2 regions of the Streptomyces sp. XD-27 genome follow, and region 1 is predicted to be linked to the other one. Evidence: riboswitches for the same ligand, from Rfam matches in the RefSeq annotation. Region 1 holds a riboswitch; the other holds the start of a gene.

Region 1 (3,398 bases):
CGGTCACCTCGGCCTGCCCTCCGGTGTACGTGCGGAGGATGGTGGGGATGCGGACGTTGACACTCATGCGGGGCACCTTCGGTGAGAACGGGTTGGCGGCGGACTTCGGGCCGGGCGGACGTCAGGCCAGGCCGGCGGCGCGGAACGCGTCCAGGCTCGGGCGGATCGTCGCCGTCGGGCCGGTGGTCGGGGCCACGGCGTCCAGCGTCTTGAGGCCGTCGCCGGTGTTCAGGACCACGGTGGTCAGCGCCGGGTCGAGCTGACCGGTCTCGATGAGCTTGCGCGTCACGCCGACGGTCACCCCGCCCGCGGTCTCCGCGAAGATGCCCTCCGTGCGGGCCAGCAGCTTGATGGCGTCGACGATCTGCTCGTCGGTCACGTCCTCCACCGCGCCGCCGGTACGGCGCGCGATGTCCAGCACGTACGGGCCGTCCGCCGGGTTGCCGATGGCCAGCGACTTGGCGATCGTGGCGGGCTTGACCGGCCGTACGACGTCATGGCCGTCCTTGAAGGCGCGCGAGACCGGGGAGCAGCCCTCGGCCTGGGCGCCGAAGATCTTGTACGGCTTGTCGGCGACCAGCCCGAGCTGGATCAGCTCCTTGAGGCCCTTGTCGATCTTGGTGAGCTGGGAGCCGGAGGCGATCGGGATGACGATCTGGTCGGGCAGCTCCCAGCCGAGCTGCTCGCAGATCTCGTAGGCCAGGGTCTTGGAGCCCTCGCCGTAGTACGGGCGCAGGTTGACGTTGACGAAGCCCCAGCCCTCGCCGAGCGGGTCGCCGATCAGCTCCGAGCAGAAGCGGTTCACGTCGTCGTACGTGCCCTCGATGCCGACCAGGTCACCGCCGTAGACGGCGGCCATGACGACCTTGCCCGCCTCCAGGTCGTGCGGGATGAACACGCAGGAGCGGAACCCGGCGCGGGCGGCGGCGGCGCCGACGGCGCCGGCCAGGTTGCCGGTGGAGGAGCAGGACAGGGTGGTGAAGCCGAAGGCGCGGGCGGCCTCGACGGCGATGGCCACGACCCGGTCCTTGAAGGAGTGGGTCGGGTTGCCGGAGTCGTCCTTGATGTGCAGGGCTCCGGTGATGCCGAGCTCGCGGGCGAGGTTGTCGGCCTTGACCAGCTTGGTGAAGCCGGGGTTCAGGTTCGGCTTGTCCGCGACGTCCGCGGGGACCGGCAGCAGCGGGGCGTACCGCCAGATGCTGTTCGGCCCGGCCTCGATCCGCTTCCGCAGGTCTTCCGCTTGACTGGGCCCGCCGCTCGGCAGGTCGTAGGCGACTTCGAGCGGCCCGAAACACACCTCGCAGGCGAAGATCGGCCCGAGCGCGAAGCGCTCTCCGCACTCGCGGCAGGACAGGGCGACGGCGGGGCCGAGCGAGACAGGGGTGGCGGTCGAGGCGGTGGAGGTTTCGACGGATTGCACAGCCATGGAGGCGAGGCCCTTTCTCCTCATCTTCCTCGGGGCGAGTTTCGCCACGAGACGGAATTGGCACCTTCCCTAGCCGGGAGCCTCGCCACGGATGTGCGAGACCGGCTGGAGGGTTGCCGGGGCTTCAACGGGCCGTATCCCTCTGCCCCTCTGGATGAGCGGTATGGCGCTGGGTTGACCCAGGCGTTTGTCGGCGGACCGACCCCGGCATGCGAGGGCCGTCCACGTTGTTCAAGACTGTAACCGAAGCCTCGGACGCTTGAGATGGTCGTCCGAAGCGCGAGATGGATCAACGAGGCAGCCGGGCCCGCGGCAGCAGGGCCGGACAGGACAGGGAGTCGTTCACGTGCTGGAAGAGGTGGAGCGCTGGCTGGCCCGGCGGTCCTGGACCGCGGCCGACCGACCGCTCGACCAGCTCCTGGCCGCCAAACGCGCCGGCGGCGGCACGGTCAGCGTCGTGCTGCCCGCGCTCAACGAGGAGGCGACGGTCGGCGCGATCGTCCGCGCCATCCGCGGCGAGCTGATGTCCGAGGCGGTGCCGCTGGTCGACGAGCTGGTCGTGGTCGACTCCGGCTCCACCGACCGTACGTCGCAGGTCGCGGCGGCCGCCGGGGCGCGGGTGATCCACCGGGACGCGATACTCCCCCGGATACCGGCACTGCCCGGCAAGGGCGAGGTGCTGTGGCGGGGGCTGTTCGCCACCGAGGGCGACATCGTCTGCTTCATCGACGCCGACCTCAAGGACTTCTCGGCGGACTTCGTCTCGGGGATCGTCGGCCCGCTGCTCACGGAGCCGGACGTGGACTTCGTCAAGGCGATGTACGAGCGCCCCCTGACGCTGTCCGACGGGAGCGCCGCGCCCGACGGGACCGTGGCGCCCGACGGGAGCGCGGCGTCCGACGGGACCGCATCCGGTCGGACGGCGCCCGGCCAGGGCGGCAGGGTCACCGAGCTCGTGGCCCGGCCGCTGCTGAATCTGCACTGGCCGCAGCTGGCGGGCTTCGTCCAGCCGCTCGGCGGGGAGTACGCGGCCCGCCGCTCCCTCCTGGAGCGGCTGCCCTTCCCGGTCGGGTACGGGGTCGAGCTGGGCCTCCTGGTCGACGCGCTGCACACGGTGGGGCTGGACGCGCTGGCCCAGGTGGACGTGGGCGTCCGCAAGCACCGCCACCAGGACAGCCAGGCCCTGGGCCGGATGGCGGCGGCGATCTACCGCACGGCGCAACTGCGCCTGACCCGCGGCCACATGGCGCGCGGGCCCCTGATGCGGGCGCGGCTGACGCAGTTCGACCGGGGGGAGGGCGGATTCGTGCCGCGTACGTCGGCGGTGGACACGGAGGAGCGGCCGCCGATGCGCGACATCCCGGAGTACGCGAGCCGCCGCGCGGCGTAGCCGGTCCCCTCGCCGGGGCGGGGTTCGCCGGCATGGCTCCCGCCTGCCCCCGGGGGTCCTGTCCGCCGGCCCGTCGTCCGTTCGCCGGGGCGGCCGCGGCCGGAGCGCTCGGTCGGGATACCGCCGGCGGGGGCAAGAGATCCGGCTCACGTTTGCGCGCGACAGCGTAGGGCTAGGCTCGCGACATGGCCCCCGACCGCTCAGGCGCCCAGGTCCTCGTCGCGTCCAACCGCGGCCCGGTCTCCTACGCTCCTCGCGAGGACGGTTCGCTCGCCGCCCGGCGCGGCGGTGGTGGGCTGGTCTCCGGGCTCAGCGCCATCGGCCCCGACGCCGATGCCGTATGGGTCTGCGCGGCCCTCGGCGACGGCGACCGGCAGGCCGTACGGCAGGCGCACGGCGGGCATCTGGACCCCGCCGACACCGGCGGCCGGCGGGTGCGGATGCTGGACATCGCGCCCGACGTCTTCGCGGCCGCGTACAACGACGTCGCGAACTCGGTGCTGTGGTTCGTCCACCACCTCCTCTACCAGACCCCGTTCACCCCCGTCTTCGACGAACGGTTCCGGGCCCACTGGGCGGCGT
Region 2 (3,398 bases), 1.6 Mb from region 1:
GGGCGTCGCCTCGACGGAGACGCACGTGGCGTTCCGTACGTACTCCAGCCACGACCTGGAAGCGGCGTTCGCGATCGGCCTGGACGCGTAGCCCGTTGCGGGGGTACTCCGCGAGCACCCCCGGCGGCCCTCAGCCTCGGTCCGGCACGCAGCGGCCGTCCTCCGTGCGGTAGCTCCACTTCGCGCCGTCGCGGACCAGTTCCTTCACCGCCCCCACGAACCGCTCCACGTGCTCGTCCGGGGTCCCCGCGCCGAAGCTGACCCGGATCGCGTTGAGCGACTTCTCGCCGGGGGCCGCCTCCGGGGCGCCGCACTCCCCCGGGTCCTGCGGCTCGCCGCCCAGCAGGGTCCGTACCAGCGGGTGGGCGCAGAAGAGGCCGTCGCGTACGCCGATGCCGTACTCGGCGGAGAGCGCCGCCGCGAAGTGCGAGCTGTTCCAGCCCTCCACGACGAAGGAGAGGACGCCCACCCGGGGGGCGTCGTCGCCGAACAGCGACAGCACGCGCACCTCGGGCACCTGAGCCAGCCCGCGCCGGACCGCCTCGATCAGCTGCCGCTCGCGCGCCACCAGGGCGTCGAACCCGGCCTCGGTCAGCGCCTTGCAGGCGGAGGCGATGGCGTAGACCCCGATGACGTTCGGCGAGCCGGCCTCGTGCCGGGCGGCCGTGGTGTGCCACTCGACGTCGACACCGCCGTCGCCGCGGCGCGCCACCGTACGGCTCGCGCCGCCGCCCGCCAGGTACGGCTCCGCGTCCCGCAGCCAGTCGGCGCGCCCGGCCAGTACCCCGGAGCCGAACGGCGCGTACAGCTTGTGCCCGGAGAAGGCCACCCAGTCCACGTCCCACTCCGCGACGTCGACCGGGTGGTGCGGGGCCAGTTGGGCGGCGTCCAGGACGATGCGGGCGCCGTGTGCGTGGGCGGCGGCGGTCAGCTCCCGTACCGGCCACAGCTCCCCGGTGACGTTGGACGCGCCGGTGACGCACACCAGCGCCGGGCCGTGGGGCTCCCGTGCCGCGAGCGCCCGCTCCAGGGTCTCGACCGCCTCCCGGTGCGACCGGGGCGCGGCCAGGTAGGTCACCTCGACGTCGTCCCGGCGCTCCCAGGGCAGCAGCGAGGCGTGGTGCTCGGTCTCGAAGACGAAGACCCGGGTGCCGGCGGGCAGGACGGCGGCGAGCAGGTTGAGGGAGTCGGTGGTGGAGCGGGTGAAGACGACCTGGTCGTCGGGACGGCAGCCGAGGAACGCGGCGACGTCCCCGCGGCTGTTCTCGAACAGGTCGGTGGACAGCTGCGAGAGATAGCCCGCGCCGCGGTGAACGCTGCCGTAGTACGGGGCGTAGGCGGCGACGTCGTCCCAGACCCGCTGGAGCGCCGGGGCGCTGGCCGCGTAGTCGAGGGCGGCGTACGTGACCTCCCCGCCGGTCACGAGCGGCACGAGGACATCTCGCCCGAGGACGGGCAGCGGGGCACAAACCGACGGGTCGGCGGCAAGGGTGGGGACGGACATGGCGAACTCCCGTGGATACGCAGGCGAAACTCACCGCGCGACGCGGCAGACGCGACGGCGGGAGGAAAAGAGAAAAGGTGGTGCGCGGAGAACGGGCCGATCGGCCCTAACGCATTCGCTTGCTCACGAGACTGCTCCCTTGAGGACCAGGACCCCAGGGTTCCGCAGGGGTCCGCGCTTGCCGCAGACCTCGCTGCCTGCGGCCTGGTCATCACCCGGGGCACCCCGCCACGGACGGAGGGTTGCCGGACAGCGGGCCGGGGCCGTAGTCGCTGTCACTCGTGACCTGCGGAGCAGTATGCCAGCTGATCAACGGCGCGCAAGTCGCCGTCCGCATGGCGGAACGGGGGTCCAGGTGGACCCCCGTCACGGCTACGCGTTGGTGGCCTCGACCCAGCGCTCCAGGGCCCGCTGGGCCGCCCCCGAGTCGATGGCCTCCGCGGCCTTCGCCATGCCCGCCACGATCTGCTCCTCGAGCGTCCCGCCGCCCGGTTCCAGGGCGACCAGCGCGGCGGCGGAGTTGAGCAGCACCGCGTCCCGTACCGGCCCGGTCTCACCGGCCAGCAGCCGCCGGGCGACATCCGCGTTGTACGAGGCGTCGGCGCCGCGCAGCGCCTCCACCGGCACCAGGTCGATCCCGACGTCGCGCGGGTCGAACGACGTCTGCGTGACGGTGCCGTCCCGGACGACCCACACCTGCGAGGTCGCGGTGGTGGTCAGCTCGTCCAGCCCGTCGTCGCCGCGGAAGACCAGCGCGGAGGAGCCGCGCTCGGCGAGCACCCCGGCGACGATGGGCGCCATCCGGGCGTCCGCCACGCCCGTCGCCTGAGCCTTCACCCGCGCCGGATTGGTCAGCGGGCCGAGGACGTTGAAGGTGGTGGGGATGCCCAGCTCGCGGCGGGCCGGGGCGACGTGACGCAGCGCCGGGTGGAACTTGACCGCGAAGCAGAAGGTGATGCCGGCCTCCTCGACGACCTCGACCACCCGCCGCGGGGTCAGCTCCAGATTGACCCCGAGCTTCTCCAGCACGTCCGAGGCGCCGCTGGCCGACGAGGCGGCGCGGTTGCCGTGCTTGACGACCTTCGCGCCCGTGCCGGCGACGACCAGCGCGGACATGGTGGAGATGTTGACGGTCTTGGCGAGGTCGCCGCCGGTCCCGACGATGTCGACGGTACGGCCGGGCACCTCGATCGCGTTCGCGTGGGCGTACATCGCGCGCACGAGTCCGGTCACCTCGGCGACGGTCTCGCCCTTGGCCCGCAGCGCGACCAGGAACCCGGCGATCTGGGCGTCGGTCGCCTCCCCGCGCATGATGCGGTCCATGGCCCAGGCGGTGTCGTCGGCGCTCAGGTCGGCACCGGCGAGCAGCGACTTCAGTACGCCGGGCCAGGTGCGGGCCGTCGCGCGGTTGTCGCCTCCGACTGGGGTCACAACGTTCATGGTCCGCTCCTGGGTCCGACGATGGGCACGGGGCCGTCTCGGGGCCCCGGCGTCAGCCTAGCGGCGGATCGGCCCGATGCCGTCGCCGTGCCCGATGACTGGACACGGCCGCGGACGGGACATGGCCGAGGGCCCCGGCCCGCCCCCGGGAAGGGGCGGGGCCGAGGCCCTCGGACGTGGCGTCAGCGCAGGCGCGGCTCAGTGGTGGCCGTGGCCGCTGGTGATCTCCTCGTACTCCTCCGGAGTGGCCTTGGGGATCTGCGTGCCGTCGCCGTAGAAGCCCTTGGAGAGCTTCACCCGGAGCTTCTGGCCGCGCGTCACCTTGCGGCGCACGCCGTTCTCGTCGACCTCCGGGCCGAGTTCGAGCGGCTGCGGCTGCTCGTGCGAGGTCAGCGTGTGCAGCTGGTCCTGCGGGAGCGGCTCGTGCACCTCGATGAACTCGCCGTGCGGCAGC

What was found. Region 1 has a riboswitch for S-adenosylmethionine ahead of thrC (threonine synthase). Riboswitches for the same ligand answer to the same signal wherever they lie in the genome.
Region 2: it holds a riboswitch for S-adenosylmethionine, as region 1 does, so the genes downstream of both, Q3Y56_RS08110 (aminotransferase class V-fold PLP-dependent enzyme) here and thrC (threonine synthase) in region 1, are expected to answer to the same signal.

Annotation. Positions count from the first base shown of each region.
Region 1 is NZ_CP130713.1:3,541,240-3,544,637, forward strand. Features, by position in the region: gene Q3Y56_RS15030 (MoaD/ThiS family protein) at 1-67, opposite strand, end outside; gene thrC (threonine synthase) at 122-1,426, opposite strand; SAM riboswitch class I at 1,444-1,587, opposite strand; gene Q3Y56_RS15040 (glucosyl-3-phosphoglycerate synthase) at 1,773-2,816, shown strand; gene Q3Y56_RS15045 (trehalose-6-phosphate synthase) at 3,002-3,398, shown strand, end outside.
Region 2 is NZ_CP130713.1:1,902,787-1,906,184, forward strand. Features, by position in the region: gene Q3Y56_RS08105 (Lrp/AsnC family transcriptional regulator) at 1-91, shown strand, start outside; gene Q3Y56_RS08110 (aminotransferase class V-fold PLP-dependent enzyme) at 131-1,504, opposite strand; SAM riboswitch class IV at 1,674-1,791, opposite strand; gene trpD (anthranilate phosphoribosyltransferase) at 1,877-2,944, opposite strand; gene Q3Y56_RS08120 (cytochrome bc complex cytochrome b subunit) at 3,143-3,398, opposite strand, start outside.